2 regions of the Pseudoduganella sp. GW821-FHT05F09 genome follow, and region 2 is predicted to be linked to the other one. Evidence: predicted binding sites of a transcription regulator. Region 2 holds the regulator's gene; the other holds the start of a gene.
What was found. The regulator NrdR, encoded in region 2, represses ribonucleotide reductase genes. The targets are predictions, from matches to a motif close to CACNANATNTNGTG.
Positions count from the first base shown of each region.

Region 1: the regulator NrdR is predicted to act here: its motif matches at 2,970-2,983, upstream of AC07S4_RS12315 (ribonucleoside-diphosphate reductase subunit alpha).

Region 1 is NZ_JBWKSD010000003.1:549,777-558,833, forward strand. It holds gene AC07S4_RS12305 (sensor histidine kinase) at 1-1,060, shown strand, start outside; gene AC07S4_RS12310 (sigma-54-dependent transcriptional regulator) at 1,102-2,694, shown strand; gene AC07S4_RS12315 (ribonucleoside-diphosphate reductase subunit alpha) at 3,081-6,005, shown strand; gene AC07S4_RS12320 (ribonucleotide-diphosphate reductase subunit beta) at 6,065-7,165, shown strand; gene AC07S4_RS12325 (hypothetical protein) at 7,370-7,951, shown strand; gene AC07S4_RS12330 (hypothetical protein) at 7,982-8,488, shown strand; gene AC07S4_RS12335 (RidA family protein) at 8,485-8,871, opposite strand; gene AC07S4_RS12340 (LysR substrate-binding domain-containing protein) at 8,990-9,057, shown strand, end outside.
Region 2 is NZ_JBWKSD010000008.1:229,129-238,185, reverse strand. It holds gene tolB (Tol-Pal system beta propeller repeat protein TolB) at 1-955, opposite strand, end outside; gene tolA (cell envelope integrity protein TolA) at 964-1,896, opposite strand; gene AC07S4_RS24505 (ExbD/TolR family protein) at 1,900-2,340, opposite strand; gene tolQ (protein TolQ) at 2,356-3,045, opposite strand; gene ybgC (tol-pal system-associated acyl-CoA thioesterase) at 3,050-3,472, opposite strand; gene AC07S4_RS24490 (SDR family oxidoreductase) at 3,580-4,326, opposite strand; ZMP/ZTP riboswitch at 4,412-4,531, shown strand; gene glyA (serine hydroxymethyltransferase) at 4,622-5,866, shown strand; gene nrdR (transcriptional regulator NrdR) at 5,944-6,405, shown strand; gene AC07S4_RS24475 (Rpn family recombination-promoting nuclease/putative transposase) at 6,413-7,477, opposite strand; gene pilV (type IV pilus modification protein PilV) at 7,727-8,281, shown strand; gene AC07S4_RS24465 (PilW family protein) at 8,278-9,057, shown strand, end outside.

The DNA.
Region 1 (9,057 bases), on a different contig from region 2:
GCAGCAGATGCTGGGCCTGGCCGGCGACAGCGCCTTCCCGCTGGACGCGCTGCCGGCGCTGGCGCCGCTGGCGCGCGCCTACCGCGACTGGCTGGCCGACCCGGCGCTGGCCACGGCCTTCCTGACCATCAAGCCCTACACCGACCCGGCGCTGCAGGAGGTGACGGCGGCCTGGAGCGCGCGGCGCGACCTGGCCGCGCACCTGAAGGTGCGCTTCGCGCCGGTCGAGACCGAGGGCCTGGGCGTGGAGCGCAGCGTGATTTTCCTGCAGGACGTGACCGCCATCGAGAACCAGGCCCAGGACCTGAAGCTGGCCTCGATGGGGCGGCTCACGGCCAGCATCGCGCACGAGGTGCGCAACCCGCTGTCGGCCATCGGCCACGCCACCGCGTTGCTGAGCGAGGACCTGGACGGGCCGGTGCACACGCGCCTGCTCAAGATCGTGGGCGACAATGTGGCGCGCGTAAACCGCATGGTGGAGGACATCCTGCAGCTGTCGCGCAAGGCGCAGCCGCACAGCGAGCCGCTGGCGCTGGCCGGCTTCCTGGCCGAGCTGGCGGCCGAGTTCCAGGACACGCACGCGCTGGCGCCCGGCATCGTGCAGCTGGACGTGGGCGCGCTGGCGGGGCGGGCGGCCGGGGCGGCCGGGCTGGCGGGGGCGGCAGGCGGGGGCGAGGGCGCGCAGGTGCGCTTCGACGCGCTGCACCTGCGCGAAGTGCTGCTCAATTTGCTCAACAACGCGGTGCGCTACGCCAGCGGCGGGCCGGCCAGCATCCGCCTGTTCGTGGTCGGCGGCAAGGGCCGCAGCCCGGGCCTGGAGCTGCACGTGCAGGACGACGGCCCCGGCATCACGCCCGAGGTGCGGCTGCATCTGTTCGAGCCGTTCTACACCACGTCCAGCAAGGGCACCGGCCTGGGCCTGTATCTGGCGCGCGAATTGTGCTTGAATAACGAAGCCATGCTGGATTACGAATACCGCTACGACACGGCGGTGCAGGCCGACGGCAGCCGCCGCTCCAGCGGCCGCTTCGTGATCACGTTTGCGCGCCCGGACGCCTGAACCGGCCCGGGCCGCCATCCACACTATATAAGAAGGACATCATGAGTGCTCCCCGCAGTTCCCCGCGCGTGCTGGTCGTCGACGATGAAGCCGACCTGCGCGAGCTGCTGGAAATCACGCTGCTCAAGATGGGGCTGGACGTCGACAGCGCGGAAAACCTGGCGCAGGCGCGCAGCTACCTGGCGCAGGCCGGCGGCGGGGCCGGTTACGCCCTGGTGCTGACCGATATGCGCCTGCCCGACGGGCTGGGGCTGGAGCTGGTGCGCGAGGTGTCGGCCAGCTGCCGCAACACGCCCATCGCCGTGGTGACCGCCTACGGCAGCGCCGACAACGCGGTGGTGGCGCTCAAGGCCGGCGCCTTCGACTACATCAGCAAGCCGGTGGCGCTGGACCAGCTGCGCGTGATGGTGCAGTCGGCGCTGCGCCTGAACGCGCCGGCCGGCGCGGCCGGGGCCGGGGGCGGCGGCGCGGGCGCGGGCGGGGCCGGCGGGCCGGCGCCGGCCAGCCGGCTCAAGGGCGACTCGGCCGTGATCCAGGCGCTGCGCGCGCAGATCGCGCGGCTGGCGCGCTCGATGGCGCCGATCGCCATCAACGGCGAGTCCGGCAGCGGCAAGGAGCTGGCGGCGCGCGAGATCCACGCGCAAAGCTCGCGCGCGGGCCAGCCTTTTATCGCCGTCAACTGCGGCGCCATCCCCGAGGCGCTGATGGAGGCCGAGTTTTTCGGCTACCGCAAGGGCGCCTTCACCGGCGCGGCCGACGAGCGCGACGGCTTTTTCCAGGCCGCCAACGGCGGCACCCTGCTGCTCGACGAGGTGGCCGATCTGCCGCTGGCCATGCAGGTCAAGCTGCTGCGCGCCATCCAGGAGCGGCGCGTGCGCAAGATCGGCGCCACCGCCGAGGAGCCGGTGGACGTGCGCATTATCAGCGCCACGCACAAGAACCTGGAGCAGCTGGTCGAGCGCGGCGCATTCCGGCAGGACTTGTTCTACCGCCTCAATGTGATCGAGCTGAGCCTGCCGCCGCTGCGTGAGCGCCCGGACGACCTGGGCGTGCTGACCGACGCCATCCTGGCGCGGCTGGGCACCTTCGAGCAGCGCGTGGTGCTGGGGCCGGGCGTGCTGGAGGCGCTGCGCGGCTATGCCTTCCCCGGCAATGTGCGCGAGCTGGAGAACATCCTCGAGCGCGCGCTGGCCTTTGCCAACGACGGCGTGATCGAGGTGCGCGACCTGGCGCTCAAGGGCGGCCGGGCGGGCGACATGCCGCCCGGCTACGTGCCGCCGCCGGCCGAGCTGCGCCGGGAGGAGGGCGCCCCGGGGACGGCGCCGGCCGCGCCGGCCGGCTACCAGCCGCTGCCGGCCGCGCCGCTTTCCGCTCCGCCTGCCGCCCAGCCTGCCGCCGCGCCGGCGGTCCCGGCGGGCGCGCCGCCCGCCCAGGCCCCGGGTGCGCTGGCGCCGGATGCGCTGCCGAGCAATCTGCCGGACTACCTGGCCCAGGTCGAGCGCGACATCATCATGCGCGCGCTGGCGCAGACCCAGTACAACCGCACCCAGGCCGCCAGCCTGCTGGGCATCAGCTTCCGCCAGCTGCGCTACCAGATGCAAAAATTGAACATCCAGGAGCCGGACGGGCTTTAGACTATAATGCTGGCCCGCCGGGTTTTTGCCGGCCCGGCCGGGGCTGGATGAAGCGGCAATGTTGCGTTTACGCCAGTGCCGCAGGCGCGGCGCCCGGGGCGGGCGCGGCGGGTCCGGGGCGCCGCCGCCAGGTCGGTGAGCGCCCGCTAACCCGCTACGGCCTGAACGGCGGGGCGTCCCTAAAAGTCAACAGAAATTTCGTGCTCGAATGCCAAATTTCCCTCTTGTCTAGACCCCACGGGCTCACTACAATTAGTGGCACAATTTGACCAGTTCACTAGATGTAGTAAAAAAACTTGGCAAACGTTCAAAGATGCTCTAGGGCAATCGACGAACTTTATTCTCACAAAACATGCGCGCAGCACGCTGCTAAACCGGGAGCTTCAATGCAATCAACTCAAGACATCACCAACAATCCGGCGCCACAAGCGCCGGCATCGGCGGGCGCAGTCAGCGGCCTGGCCACGGCTGCCAGCGCCCTGGGCGATTACCGCATCATCCGCCGCAACGGCGCGGTGGTGGCGTTCGAACCGTCCAAGATCAATGTCGCCATGACCAAGGCTTTCCTGGCCGTGCACGGCGGCCAGAGCGCCGCGTCCGCCAGTGTGCGTGAGATCGTCGAAGAGTTGACCAACGGCGTGGTGAGCGCGCTGGTGCGCCGCCAGCCGTCCGGCGGCACCTTCCATATTGAAGACGTGCAGGACCAGGTGGAACTGGCGCTGATGCGCTCGGGCCAGCACGACGTGGCGCGCGCCTACGTGCTGTACCGCGCCAAGCACATGGAAGAGCGCCGCGCCAAGAAGGAGTCGCAAGGCGCCGCCGCCGCCGCCGAGCCGCAGCTGAGCGTGACCGAAAACGGCGTGCGCCGTCCGCTGGTGATGCAGGAAGTGCGCGACCTGATCGCCGCCGCCTGCTCCGGCCTGGAAAAGCACGTCGACTCGGACGCCATCCTGGCCGAGACCGTCAAGAACCTGTACGACGGCGTGCCGGTCGAGGAACTGCACAAGTCCGCCATCCTGGCCGCCCGCGCGCTGATGGAAAAAGACCCGGCCTACTCGCAAGTGACGGCCCGCATCCTGCTGCACACCATCCGCAAGGAAGTGTTCGGCCACGAAGTGCCGCAGGCGAAAGCCGCCGCCGAGTACCTGACCTACTTCCCGCAATACATCGCCAAAGGCATCGAGAACGAGCTGCTGGACGCCGAGCTGGCCAAGTTCGACCTGGCCAAGCTGGCCAAGGCCCTGGTGGCCGACCGCGACCTGCAGTTCGGCTACATCGGCCTGCAGACCCTGTACGACCGCTACTTCCTGCACGTGCGCGACGTGCGCATCGAGATGCCGCAGGCCTTCTACATGCGCGTGGCCATGGGCCTGGCGCTGCGCGAAGAGAACCGCGAAGCGCGCGCCATCGAGTTCTACAACCTGCTGTCGACCTTCGACTTCATGTCGTCCACGCCGACGCTGTTCAACTCCGGCACCTTGCGCTCGCAGCTGTCCTCGTGCTACCTGACCACCGTGTCGGACGACCTGGAAGGCATCTACGACGCTATTAAAGAGAATGCACTCCTGGCCAAGTTCGCCGGCGGCCTGGGCAACGACTGGACCCCGGTGCGCGCGCTGGGCGCCCACATCAAGGGCACCAACGGCAAATCGCAAGGCGTGGTGCCGTTCCTGAAAGTGGTGAACGACACCGCCGTGGCGGTCAACCAGGGCGGCAAGCGCAAGGGCGCGGTGTGCGCCTACCTGGAAACCTGGCACATGGACATCGAGGAATTCCTCGACCTGCGCAAGAACACCGGCGACGACCGCCGCCGCACCCACGACATGAACACCGCCAACTGGATTCCGGACATGTTCATGAAGCGCGTGATGGAAAAGGGCGACTGGACGCTGTTCTCGCCGTCCGAAGCGCCGGACCTGCACGATAAAGTGGGCAAGGCCTTCGAGCAGGCCTACCTGGGCTACGAAGCCAAGGCCGCCGCCGGCGAAATGCGCGTGTTCAAGAAGATCGCCGCGCTGGACCTGTGGCGCAAGATGCTGTCCATGCTGTTTGAAACCGGTCACCCGTGGATCACCTTCAAGGACCCGTGCAACATCCGTTCGCCGCAGTCGCACGTGGGCGTGGTGCACTCGTCCAACCTGTGCACCGAGATCACGCTGAACACCGGTCCGGACGAGATCGCCGTCTGCAACCTCGGTTCGGTGAACCTGCCGGCCCACATGAAAGAGGGCAAGCTGGACCACGTGAAGCTGCAGAAGACCATCCGCACCGCCATGCGCATGCTGGACAACGTGATCGACATCAACTACTACGCGGTCGACAAGGCCCGCAACGCCAATATGCGCCACCGTCCGGTCGGCCTGGGCGTGATGGGCTTCCAGGACTGCCTGCACATGATGCGCGTGCCGTTCTCGTCGCAGGAATGCGTGAGCTTCGCCGACACCTCGATGGAAGCGGTGTGCTACTACGCCTACCTGGCGTCGACCGAGCTGGCCGAAGAGCGCGGCCACTACGAGTCCTACAAAGGCTCGCTGTGGGACCGCGGCATCCTGCCGCAGGACTCGATCGCGCTGCTGGCTGAAGAGCGCGGCGCCGGCTACCTGGAGCAGGACCGCTCGGCCGCCATGGACTGGACCCCGGTGCGCGAGCGCATCGCCAAGTTCGGCATGCGCAACTCGAACTGCGTGGCGATCGCTCCGACCGCCACCATTTCGAACATCATCGGCGTGTCGGCCTGCATCGAACCGACCTTCCAGAATCTGTACGTGAAGTCCAACCTGTCGGGCGAGTTCACCGAGATCAACTCCTACCTGGTGCGCGACCTGAAGGCGCGCGGCCTGTGGGACGAGGTCATGATCGCCGACCTGAAATACTTCGACGGCTCGCTGGTGAAGATCGACCGTGTGCCGCAGGACCTGCGCGACATCTACGCCACCGCGTTTGAAGTGTCGCCGAGCTGGCTGGTGGAAGCGGCTTCCCGCCGCCAGAAGTGGATCGACCAGGCCCAGTCGCTGAACATCTACATGGCTGGCGCGTCGGGCAAGAAGCTGGACGAGACCTACAAGCTGGCCTGGCTGCGCGGCCTGAAGACCACCTACTACCTGCGCACCATCGCCGCCACCCACATGGAGAAATCGACCTCCAAGACCGGCGCGCTGAACGCGGTGGCCGTGGACGGCGGCATGTCGGCGAGCGCCATGGCGGCTGCTGCCCCTGCCGCGGCCGCTCCGGTTGCTTCCGAGGAAGACGGCGCCGCCTGCTACCTGCGTCCTGGCGACGACGGTTTCGAGGAATGCGAAGCCTGCCAGTAATACAATAGGAGGACCGCGCCGCGTGCGCGGTCCGTTTGCCAATTCAAGAAGGAAATATCATGCTGTCCTGGGACGAAGAAACTGCGCCTGCCGCGCAACCCCACGCACCACTCAACGCCGAAGGCACTGCCGAGCAGATCGCCCGCCGTGTGAATGCCGACGACAAGCGCGTCATCAACGGCCAGACCGACGTCAACCAGCTGGTGCCGTTCAAGTACAAATGGGCCTGGGACAAATACCTGGCCGGCTGCGCCAACCACTGGATGCCGCAGGAAGTGAACATGCAGCGCGACATCGAGCTGTGGAAGAACCCGAATGGCCTGACCGAAGACGAGCGCCGCCTGGTGAAACGCAACCTGGGCTTCTTCGTCACCGCCGACTCGCTGGCCGCCAACAACATCGTGCTGGGCACCTACCGCCACATCACGGCGCCGGAATGCCGCCAGTACCTGCTGCGCCAGGCCTTCGAGGAAGCCATCCACACCCACGCCTACCAGTACATCGTGGAGTCGCTGGGCCTGGACGAGCAGGAAATCTTCAACGCCTACAATGAAGTGAAGTCGATCCGCGACAAGGACGAGTTCCTGATTCCGTTCATCAACACGCTGACCGACCCGGCCTTCACCACCGGCACCGTGGAAAACGACCAGAAGCTGCTCAAGTCGCTGATCGTGTTCGCCTGCCTGATGGAAGGCCTGTTCTTCTACGTCGGCTTCACCCAGATCCTGGCGCTGGGCCGCCAGAACAAGATGATGGGCGCCGCCGAGCAATACCAGTACATCCTGCGCGACGAGTCCATGCATTGCAATTTCGGTATCGACCTGATCAACACCATCAAGATGGAAAATCCGCTGCTGTGGACGCCTGCCTTCAAGGAAGAGATCAAGGGCCTGTTCCTGAAGGCCGTGGAGCTGGAATACGCCTACGCGGAAGACACCATGCCGCGCGGCGTGCTGGGCCTGAACGCGGCCATGTTCAAGGGCTACCTGCGCTTCATCGCCAACCGCCGCGCCACCCAGATCGGCCTGGAAACGCTGTTCGACCAGCCTGAGAATCCATTCCCATGGATGAGCGAGATGATCGACATGAAGAAGGAACGCAACTTCTTCGAGACCCGCGTTACCGAATACCAGACCGGCGGCGCCCTGAACTGGGACTGATCCGTTTCTGCTTCACCAGAAACCCGGCCATGCGCCGGGTTTTTTTATGGGGGCGCGGTGAGCCCGCGCAGCCCCCTCTGCCTAACAGGTCGAATTGGTGTGCCTAATTCTGCCTAATTGCGCCTAAAACGAACTTTTTCTTTTCGCCGCTGTCAAATAGACAGGAATAGGCGAAACGAGGCACGATTAGACAGGGGAATTAGTATGGATAGGCAGAGGGATTTCGCAGGCATACCGCCTGCGGCGCACATCGAATTGCGCGACTACCTGCGCACTTCCGGCAGCACGCTGAGCGTGGCCGAGGCGCTGAGGCTGGCCATCAAGCACTGGATCGCCGCGCAGCGCGCCGCCGCCGAGCCGGTGAGCGGCTATCAATGGAAGCAGTTGTTCTTGCCCTCCGGTAGCTTGATCCGGATGCGCCACGGCGAGGAAAGCTACCTTGCCGAGGTCGTTGGCGACGAGCTGCTCTATCAGGGCGTGCCGGTCTCGCCACGGCAGTTTACCCTCATGGTGGCGGGCCACGGCCGCAACGCCTGGCGCGACGTCTGGGTGCGGCTGAACGGCGAGCGGCACTGGACCCAGGCCTGCCTGCTGAAGCGCGCGCTGGCGCAGCGGCCCGTGGCGCAGTCCCCGGTCGAAGCCATGGCCGCCGCCGCCCGCACCATGAGCGACGCGCTGCAAACTACCCTGGCCCTGGTCGAGCACGTCCATCACAAAGCCTCGCTGCGTCCCGAGCAGCGCATCCCCAAACGCCGGCGGCAGGAGGACATGCTGCCGGACGAGTGATTCCGGATAATCCCGGCCAGGCCAGACAAAGTGGCAACCGCCCATCACGGCTTCGCCTGGATTCACCCGTTCGGCAACTGCAACGACTGCGACCAGTATTATCAGATGCTGGCCCGCGCCGACCTGGGCCACGATGCTGCGCTTGAAGGCTGGTGCATTTACGTCCTGCAAGGCATCCTCGACGAATTGCGCAAGGTCGACCGCCTCGCCGACTATGGCTACCTCCAGGAAAAAATCCTGATCCCGGCTTTGGCCGTATCGCGCGAGCGCGGCCTCATCACTGCGGACGAACACACCGTGCTGCTGACCGTGATGAAGCTGAAGACCGCCAAGTCCGCCGACCTCGCACCCGGCATGCCCGCACTCGGCGACGCGCAGCGCACCTACCAGCTCAGGAAGCAGGTGGACCGGAAGATGCTGCAGCCCATCCACGAGGGCGCGCGGCAGTACTCGCTGTCCTTCACCTCCAGCTACCTGCTGCGCGGCGTGGTCAAGGCGCTGGGCGAGCAGGGCTTCATCCCGGCCTCGCTGAACTAGCCAACGGCGGCGATGGCTTCGATCTCTATCATTGCCTCCGGCGCGTACAGCGCCGCCACTTCGACGATGGTGTCGGCCGGGTAGGGCGGCGCGAACCACAGGCGGCGCAGCGCCACGATGCGCTCGAAGTGCGCCATCGACGTCAGGTAGATGGTCACCTTGATGACGCGCCGCAAGTTCGAGCCGCCGGCCAGCAGCACCCGCTCCAGATTGCGGAAAGCCTGCGCCGCTTGCGCATCGAAATCGTCCGCGCCGACGATGGCGCCGTCGTCCCCGACCCCGGCCTGGCCGGATATATAGAGCAGCCCGCCGGCGCGGATCGCCTGCGACAGCAGATAGGGCGCGTAGGGATCGGGCGTGGTATGGATCTGTTCCAGCTGCATGGCATCTCCTTCGATGACTGAGTTAAAATGAACTGAAGCACATTATGCGAACAGCGCCCCAAGGCGGCAAACGATCATTCCTCATCCAATAGATGAGTAAAACTAATCAATAGACCAGATGAGAAAACTGCCCGCCATTGGCGCGCTGCGCGTGTTCGAAGCGGCCGCGCGCCGCCTCAGCTTCAA
Region 2 (9,057 bases):
TGGCTTCGCCGCCGTTGGCGCTCATGCGGTAGATCTGCGGGCCGCCGCTGCGGTCGCTGGTGAAGTAGATGTACTGGCCGTCGGCCGAGAACTGCGGCTCGGTGTCGATGCCGGAGCTGTTCGAGATGCGGCGGATGCCGCTGCCGTCGGCGTTGGCGATGAAGATCTGCGTGTTGCCGGTCTTGGACAGGGCTACGGCCACTTTGGTGCCGTCCGGCGACCACGACGGCGCCGAGTTGCTGCCTTTTTCGTTGGCCACCACGGTGCGCGCGCGCGTCACCAGGTTCTGCACGTAGACCACGGGCTTTTTCTGCTCGAAGGAGACGTAGGCCACCTTGTTGCCGTCCGGCGACCAGGACGGCGAAATGATGGGCTCGTTCGAGATCAGCGCCGGCAGTTCGTTTTCGCCGTCCGAGTCCGCCACCACCAGGCGGTACTGGCGGCCCTGCTGGGTGACGTAGGCCACGCGGGTGGCGAAGGCGCCGCGCACGCCGGTCAGTTTTTCGTAGACGTCGTCGGCGATCTTGTGGGCCGACAGGCGCACTTCGTTGACCGAGGTGGTCTGGTCCATCTGCGACAGCTTGGACGCCTTGATGGTGTCGTGCAGCTTGTAGCGCACGTCGAAGCCGCCGTTGGCCAGCTTGCTGACGGTGCCCACCACGATGGCGTTGGCGCCGCGCGATTTCCACTGGCTGTAGTCGACGTCGTTCGGGTTGTTGATCACGCCGGCGTCGATAATCTTGAACATGCCGCTGCGTTCCAGGTCGGCCTTGATGATGGCCGACACCTGGGCGTTGGGGGGGGCCGCGCCTTCGTCGGCGAAGGTGGCCACGGCGACCGGGATCTGGTTGCTGCCGACGCCGGAGATTTCCACCTTCAGCTGCGCGTAGGCGTTCAGGCTGGCCAGCAGGCTGGCGGCGGCAAGTGCATTGGTCAGGCTAGTCAGTTTTTTCATATTGGTTCTCAAGGCAAATCTTTCATGTTGAATCCTGCGGTAATCTCGCGTTCGACCGTGCCGTCTTTCTTCTTCGGCAAAGGCGAGGACTTGGCGATGGCTGCTTCCACCGCCAGGTCGTAGGCGGGAATGCCGCTACTCTTGATCTTCCGGACCGAAATAATTTCCCCAGTTGGCAGTTGCTCGATCTTGAACTCGGCGCGCGGGTTGCCGGCGACGTCGCTGCCGGCATACGCGATGTTGCTCTTGATCTTGGCGGTAATGGCTGCCACGTAGCCGCTGTCCAGGCGCGGCGCGGTCGCTTTCGCGGCCGTGCCGGTAGTGCCTGCGCCAACGGCGCCCGTGATGCGCGCCATTTCCGCCGCACGCTGTTTATCCAGCTTCTTCTGCTCTGCTTCCGCTTTGGCCTTGGCTGCCTTTTCGGCGGCTTTCTTGTCTTCCTTGGCCTGTTCCAGCTTGGCTTTTTCCTCGGCCAGTTTCTGCTCCTCGAGTTTTTTCTTCTCGTCGAGCTTCTTCTGTTCGAGTTCCTTGGCCTTTTGTTCTGCTAGCTTTTTGGCCTTTTCTTCTTCAACGCGTTCCTTCTCGGCCTTTTCCTTGGCCTTGCGCTTTTGCAGCGCGATCTCCGGATCGACGGCCGGCGGCGGCGCTTCCACTGGTGGCGCTACCACTTTGGGCGGCGGCGCGGGCGCGGGCTGAGGTTCCGGCTCGGGCTCGGGCTTCGGTTCCGGCGGCTGTGGCGCCGGCGGGGCGGCGGTCTGGGTCGTCATGTCCCACACTTCCGCTTCCACCGCCACCGGCTCGTTGTTCTGCCATGCCACGCCCACCCACAGGAAGAACAGCAGGCCGGCGTGCATGGCCGCGGCCAGGCCGATCGAGCTCCAGCGGTCGTCGCGTTTCGGCACCCGGTACGGGCCGCCTGCGGTGGCGTGTTTCATCGTCATGCTTTACTTCGTGGCCAAGCCGACGCGGCTGATGCCCATCTTCTTCGATTCCGAAATCAGCTGGATCACGTCGTCGTACTTGCTTTCCTTGTCGCCGGCGATCATCACCGGATACGTTGGATGCGCTTCATGCAGCTTGCGCAGCTTGCGCACCAGGGCGTCGCGGTTCGGCTCGGTTTCCGGCGCGTCCGCGTTCTTGCCCTGCACGCCGATCGACAGCGCGCCATTGGGCTTGATGACGATCTGGATGTAGTCGTCCGGCGGGCGGGTGGAGCGCTCGGCTTGCGGCAGGTCCACCTGAGACGGGTTGTTGGACGAGGGCATGACCATGAAAATAATGAGCAGCACCAGCATCACGTCGATGTAGGGCACGACGTTGATCTCGGACTTCAGCTTGCGGCCGCCTCGGCTGCCGCGCATGCCGCTGGAGAAGGAAGATGCCATGGTTATGCTCCCCGGTTAGCGCGACTGGCGCTGCAGGATGTTGGAGAACTCTTCCACGAAGCTCTCGAAGCGGATGGCCAGGCGGTCGATGTCGTGCGAGAAGCGGTTGTAGGCGACCACGGCGGGGATGGCGGCGAACAGGCCGATGGCGGTGGCGATCAGCGCTTCGGCAATGCCGGGCGCGACGGCGGCCAAGGTGGCTTGCTGCACATTGGCCAGGCCGCGGAAGGCGTTCATGATGCCCCACACGGTGCCCAGCAGGCCGATGTAGGGCGACACCGAGCCGACCGAGGCCAGGAAGGCCAGGTGCGATTCGAGCGCGTCCATTTCGCGCTGGAAGGCGGCGCGCATGGCGCGGCGGGCGCCGTCCAGCACCGCGCCGGCGTCCAGTTCGCGGCTGGCTGCGTGCGCGGCCTTGCCCTTGATGAATTCGCCCATGCCCGCTTCGAAGATGCGCGCCAGCGCGCCGCCTTGTTCACGGTTGTTGCCGGCGCTCTGGTGCAGCGCGTGCAGGTTGCCGCCGGCCCAGAAGGTTTTTTCGAAGTCTATGGTCTGGCGGCGCGCGGCGCGCACGGCGAACATCTTGCGGAAGATATAGGTCCAGCTGGTGAGGGAAATGCCGAGCAGCAGCGCCATGATCAGCTGAACGATCAGGTGCGCGTTGGAAATCAGGGCGATGAAGGAGAGGTCTTGGGTGACGTTCATTGTTTCAATCTGAGTTTGGGGATGAGACGGCGCCGCGCATGCGGGCCGCTACCACATCGGGCACCGCGCGCGGGCGCAGCGCGGAATCGACGCAACCAACTTTCACGCGCGCCGTGTTAAGCAACTGATCGCCGTTCCAGGCTTGCTGCACAAATTGCAGCGAGGCGCGGCCCAGTTTTTCGATACTTAAGGTTAATTTTAGTACATCGTCGAGTTTAGCTGGCGCATGATACTCGGCAGCGACGCTTTTCACGACGAACATGGCGTCGTGTTGCTGCAGCAGGGCGTGCTGGTCAACGCCGATAGCGCGCAGCCATTCGGTCCGCGCGCGTTCGAAGAATTTGAGATAGTTTGCGTAATAGACAATGCCACCGGCATCGGTGTCTTCGTAATAGACACGGACATTCCAGGTAAACTCTGAAGGCATGTTGTTCTGACTACTAATGAGATTGGGCAACATTCTACGCGATTTTGCAAGCGAGTTTGGCCCTCTTGTAACACTCGCTTACGTTTTTTTCGGCGAAAAGAGGAATTTTATCCCCGTTTGATGGTGAAAGGGGAGAAACCCTGACAAGTCGGCATCAGTTCGATCTGGTTCACATTCATGTGCGGCGGCAGGGTGGCGATCCAGTAGGCGGTGTTGGCGATGTCCTGCGGCGACAGCGGCACCGTGCCTTCATAGACCTTGGCGGCGGCCGCGTCGTCGCCCTTCAGGCGCACATTGGAGAACTCGGTGCCGCCGCACAGGCCGGGCGCCAGGTTGGTGGCGCGCACGCCGGTGCCCACCAGGTCGGCGCGCAGGTTGAGGGTGAATTGCTCGACGAAGGCTTTGGTGGCGCCGTACACATTGCCGCCCGGGTAAGGGTAGGCGCCGGCGGTGGAGCCGATGTTGATGATGGTGCCGGCGCCGCGCGCCACCATGGCGGGCAGCACGGCGTGGGTCATGGTGACCAGGCCTTTGCAGTTGGTGTCTATCATGGTTTCCCAGTCGTCCAGCGAGGATTCGTGGGCCGGCTTGACGCCCAGGGCCAGGCCGGCATTGTTGACCAGCACGTCGATCTGGCGCCACTCGGCCGGCAGGGCCTCCAGCGCGGCGCGGATGGCGGCCTTGTCGGTCACATCCAGTTCGATGGGCAGCACCTGGTCGCCCAGTTCGGCCGCCAGCGCCTGCAGGCGGTCCACGCGGCGCGCGGCGATGATGGCCCGGTGGCCGTTGGCGGTGAAAACGCGGGCCATGGCGGCGCCGAAGCCGGCGCTGGCGCCGGTGATGAATACGATCATATTGCTTCCTTACAAATGAATGGCATGGTGGAGTAGGGCAAGTGTAGCGTAATTGCCTTAGTTGATAGTACAATCTGGCTTCCATTACGTCTCACGTGACTGGCGAAAAGCCGGGTCTGCGCTTGCGCGATCTGTCGGCGAAAGGTGGGCATCCACCGGGGAACGTGAGATTTCAAATCAACAGCCGTTCGCCTGGGCAGCCACCGATGGAAAGCACGAAGAGGCTGCTCCTCGCTTATTGGCGTTCCTCATTCGATCCACCTGCCAGATTTACTCTCTCACTTGGAGTTTTTTCATGTTTGCAAAAGATCACACCCTGTCCTCCGTCGATCCAGACCTGTTCGCCGCGATCCAGAAGGAAAACACCCGCCAGCACGACCATATCGAGCTGATCGCTTCGGAGAACTACACTTCGCCAGCGGTGATGGAAGCCCAGGGCTCCCAGCTGACCAATAAATACGCCGAAGGCTATCCAGGCAAGCGCTACTACGGCGGCTGCGAATACGTGGACGTGGTCGAGCAGCTGGCGATCGACCGCGTGAAGCAGCTGTTCGGCGCGGAAGCGGCCAACGTGCAGCCGAACTCGGGCTCGCAAGCCAACCAGGGCGTGTTCTTCGCCGTGCTGAAGCCGGGCGACACCATCATGGGCATGTCGCTGGCCGAAGGCGGCCACCTGACCCACGGCATGGCGCTGAATATGTCCGGCAAATGGTTCAACGTGGTGTCCTACGGCCTGACCCCGGAAGAAGACATCGACTACGCCGCCATGGAAGCGCTGGCCAAGGAACACAAGCCCAAGCTGATCATCGCCGGCGCGTCCGCCTTTTCGAAGAAGATCGACTTCGAGCGTTTCGCCGCCGTGGCGAAAGCCGTGGGCGCCTACTTCATGGTGGACATGGCCCACTACGCCGGCCTGATCGCCGCCGGCCTGTACCCTAACCCGGTGCCGCACGCCGACTTCGTCACCTCGACCACGCACAAATCGCTGCGCGGCCCGCGCGGCGGCATCATCCTGATGAAGGCCGAGCACGAGAAGATCATCAACTCGGCCATCTTCCCAGGCATCCAGGGCGGCCCGCTGATGCACGTGATCGCCGGCAAGGCCGTGGCCTTCCAGGAAGCGCTGCAGCCTGCGTTCAAGGAATACCAGCAGCAAGTGGTGAAGAACGCCGACGTGCTGGCCAAGACGCTGATCAAGCGCGGCCTGCGCATCGTGTCGGGCGGCACCGAGTCGCACGTGTTCCTGGTCGACCTGCGCGCCAAGAACCTGACCGGCAAGGAAGCGGAAGCCATCCTGGGCCAGGCGCACATCACCTGCAACAAGAACGGCATTCCGAACGATCCGCAGAAACCGTTCGTGACCTCGGGCATCCGCCTGGGCTCGCCGGCCATGACCACCCGCGGTTTCAAGGAAGCCGAAGCGGAACAAGTGGGCAACCTGATCGCCGACGTGCTGGACAATCCGCATGACGCCGCCACCATCGAGCGCGTGAAAGCGGCCGTGAAGGTGCTGGCTGACGCGCATCCGGTTTACGCTTAAACATTGTCTTGGTAACATCAGGGCGCCGTGACCTTGCCGGTCCGGCGCTCTTTTAACATTCGAAAGCGCAGCGCCAGATGAAATGTCCGTTCTGTCAGCATGAAGAAATCCACGTCCTCGACACCCGCGTGTCGGAGGAGGGGGACGCGATCCGCCGCCGCCGCCGCTGCGGCAAGTGCGACAAGCGCTTCACGACATATGAGCGCATTGAACTTGTGATGCCCTTCGTGGTCAAAAAGAACGGCAGCCGCACGGAGTACGCTGCGGCCAAGTTGCGCGGCTCCTTGACGCTGGCCTTGCGCAAGCGGCCCGTTGCGGCTGCCTCGCTGGACATGGCGGTGCAGGCGATCGAGGAGAAACTGCTCACCAGCGGCAAGCGCGAAGTCGATACGCACTATATCGGCGAACTGGTGATGCAGGAGCTGAAGCGGCTGGACAAGGTTGCCTACATCCGCTTCGCTTCCGTCTACAAGAATTTCGAGGACCTGGCCGAGTTCCAGGACGCCATCGAAGAAGTCGGCCAGGCGCCGAAAACCTAGCCGCGCCTCAATGGCGGGCGAAGACCTGGTTCAGCGTGGGCGCATCGATGACCGCTTTGGCCCAGTCTTGCAACTGGTTCTGGCTGGCTGTGGACAGCAAGGCGGTGATGTCGTCTGGCAAAGCGCCGAAACGCTGGCTTAGCTGCAGGGCGAGCAAGGCTGCTTGACCTTGCTTTATTCCTTCCTGCCGCCCTTGCTGCATCCCCTGTTGTATCCCCTGCTGTATCCCTTCCTGCCGCCCTTGCTGCATTCCTTCCTGCCGCCCCTGCTGCATCCCTTCTTGTCTTCCTTCCAGCGCTGCTTTGACCTTGGCCTCCGCCAACTCGCGCCGCATCACGATTCTGGCGCCGCGCGGAATGTAATTTTCCATGGTGGGTCTCCCTTGAATTTGGGCCATGTCGTGCCAGAGCTGGGCTTCCAGCTCCGTGGGTAAGTGCATGATCCAATCGACGACGTGGAACAAGTTTACGATACGCTGCCGGTCCCAGTCACGCGCCAGCAGCAATTGTGTCAGCTGCCGCTTTGCGGCAAGCCGGCGCGAGGGGAGCCCGTGCGTCTCCTGGGTCAGCAGATGGGCTGCGGTAAGCAGGGCGAAGGGATTGTGGTCCTCCAGCAATGTGCTGATGTGATCGGCAAGATCCTGCAGTTTGGTGGTGCGGAACCTCAATTCCAGCCTGCAGCCGAACAGCTTGAACGAAAACACGCTTGGCCGCCAATACGGATTGCGGTCTGCCAGCACCACCAGGCTGGCGACGGGATGCTGGTAACGGTCATAGATGCGGTAGCTGTACGTGAAGATCCGTTGCGGCAAGTGATGATCGTGCCTCGCTTGCACCTCTACGTGTATCAACACCCATTGCTCGACGCCGTCCAGGGTGTGCACCCGGACCAGTTTGTCGGCCATGCGCTTGCCCAGGGCGCCATCCAGTGCCAGCTGCTGCAATTCCGTATCGAGGAACTCGGGCGCATGCCGCCAGTCGATGGCGGCGTGCACATCCGGAAAGTAGAACGCAATAAAGTCCTCAAAATAAAGGACCAGTGCAGTTTTCCAGGGCGCATCGTAGTTGTCCATGGGGGGCGAGAGTGGCTGGCAAGAACACAGTCTAGCCCTCGGTGTGCTGGTGCGTTTCGATCTGGCGCAAGGCCGCTGCTGAAGGCTGGCGCTGGCACACTTCATTCCTGCTTGCAATGACGATAGGCAATCGCCAGTGGGATTTTAAGGCTGAGTTATATGAGCTTTGATCTGCGTCAAACTGGCTTGCGCATGGGCTGCTAACTTGCAGTCAGGGTGTCTCTCAAGCGGCTTGTGCGGAGGTGGCATATGGCGTCGCAACGGCGGATTCACGGCTTCGCGCTGATCGAAGTGCTGGTGGCGGTGGTGGTGCTGGCCGTCGGCGTGCTGGGCGCCGCAGGCATGCAGCTGGTGGCGCTGCGTGTGCGCTACGAGTCGCAATTGCTGAGCAATGCAGCCCAAATGGCCTTCGCCATGGCCGAACGCTTGCGCGCCAATCCGGGCCAGATCGCCACGGCCTACCTATCGCTGGACTATGACGCGCATGCCGAGCCGGTTCCCGCCGCGCCCGGCCGCCAGTGCTGGACCGGGCCGTGCGACAGCGCCGCCATGGCGGAGGCGGATATGTATGATTTGAAGCGGCAAATCGCTTCGCAACTGCCCGGCGGCCGGGTGCGCATCTGCCGCGACACGGGCATGTGGAGCAGTGGCAGGCTGCGCTGGCCCTGCGCGGGCGGCCCGGCGGCGCCGGTGGTCGTCAAGGTCGGCTGGCGCGGAAAAAATCCGGACGGTACGGCGGCCAGCGATGTGGACGGCGACTATGCGCCCGGTGTGGCGCTGGTGCTGGCGGGAGTGGCGCCATGAACAAGGCCGTCAGCGAGGTTGATGCGGGCCCCAGGCGCGAGCGCGGCCTGGGCCTGGTTGAGATGGTGATCGCGATCGCGGTGGGCTCGCTGGTGACGTTGGTGGCCAGCGCGCTGCTGGTGAATGCCAGCGCCAATTATGCGTTCCACACTGAAAGCGCCCGGCTCAATGACAGCGGCCGCTACGCGCTGTCCATCATCAGCCAGTCCGTGCGGCAAGCCGCGTTTGTGAACTGGGATGATGCCAGCGTGCCGCCGGCAACCACGCCGGAAACCAGCGCCAACATCAGCGGACTGGATGACGCCAGTATTTCCCGCAACAGCAACGGCATTGAGGATCCGCTGCCCGCATCCGTGAATGGCAGCGATGTGCTGGCCTTGCGCTATGCCGGCTCCGGCTCGCCCGAGGCGGACGGCTCCGTGCTGAATTGCGCGGGCTTCGGCATTGCCGCTGCTGGCAGCGAAGCGCAGCGCGGCTGGAGCATTTTCTACGTTGCGAAGGGCAGCGACGGTGTCGCCGAACTGCGCTGCAAATATAAAAGCGCGCACAGCTGGGGCGCCGACGCCATCGTGCGCGGCGTGGACAGTTTCCAGGTGCTATACGGAATCGACACCGACACGCCGGCGGACGGCATTCCCAACCGCTACCTGAGCGCGAGCGCCATCAACTTAATGGATGGGGATCTGGTGCTGGAAGGCGCCACGGCCCCAGCGCGCGCGCAGGATTTCAACCGCAAAACCTGGTGGAAACGCGTGGCCAGCATCAAGGTGGGCCTG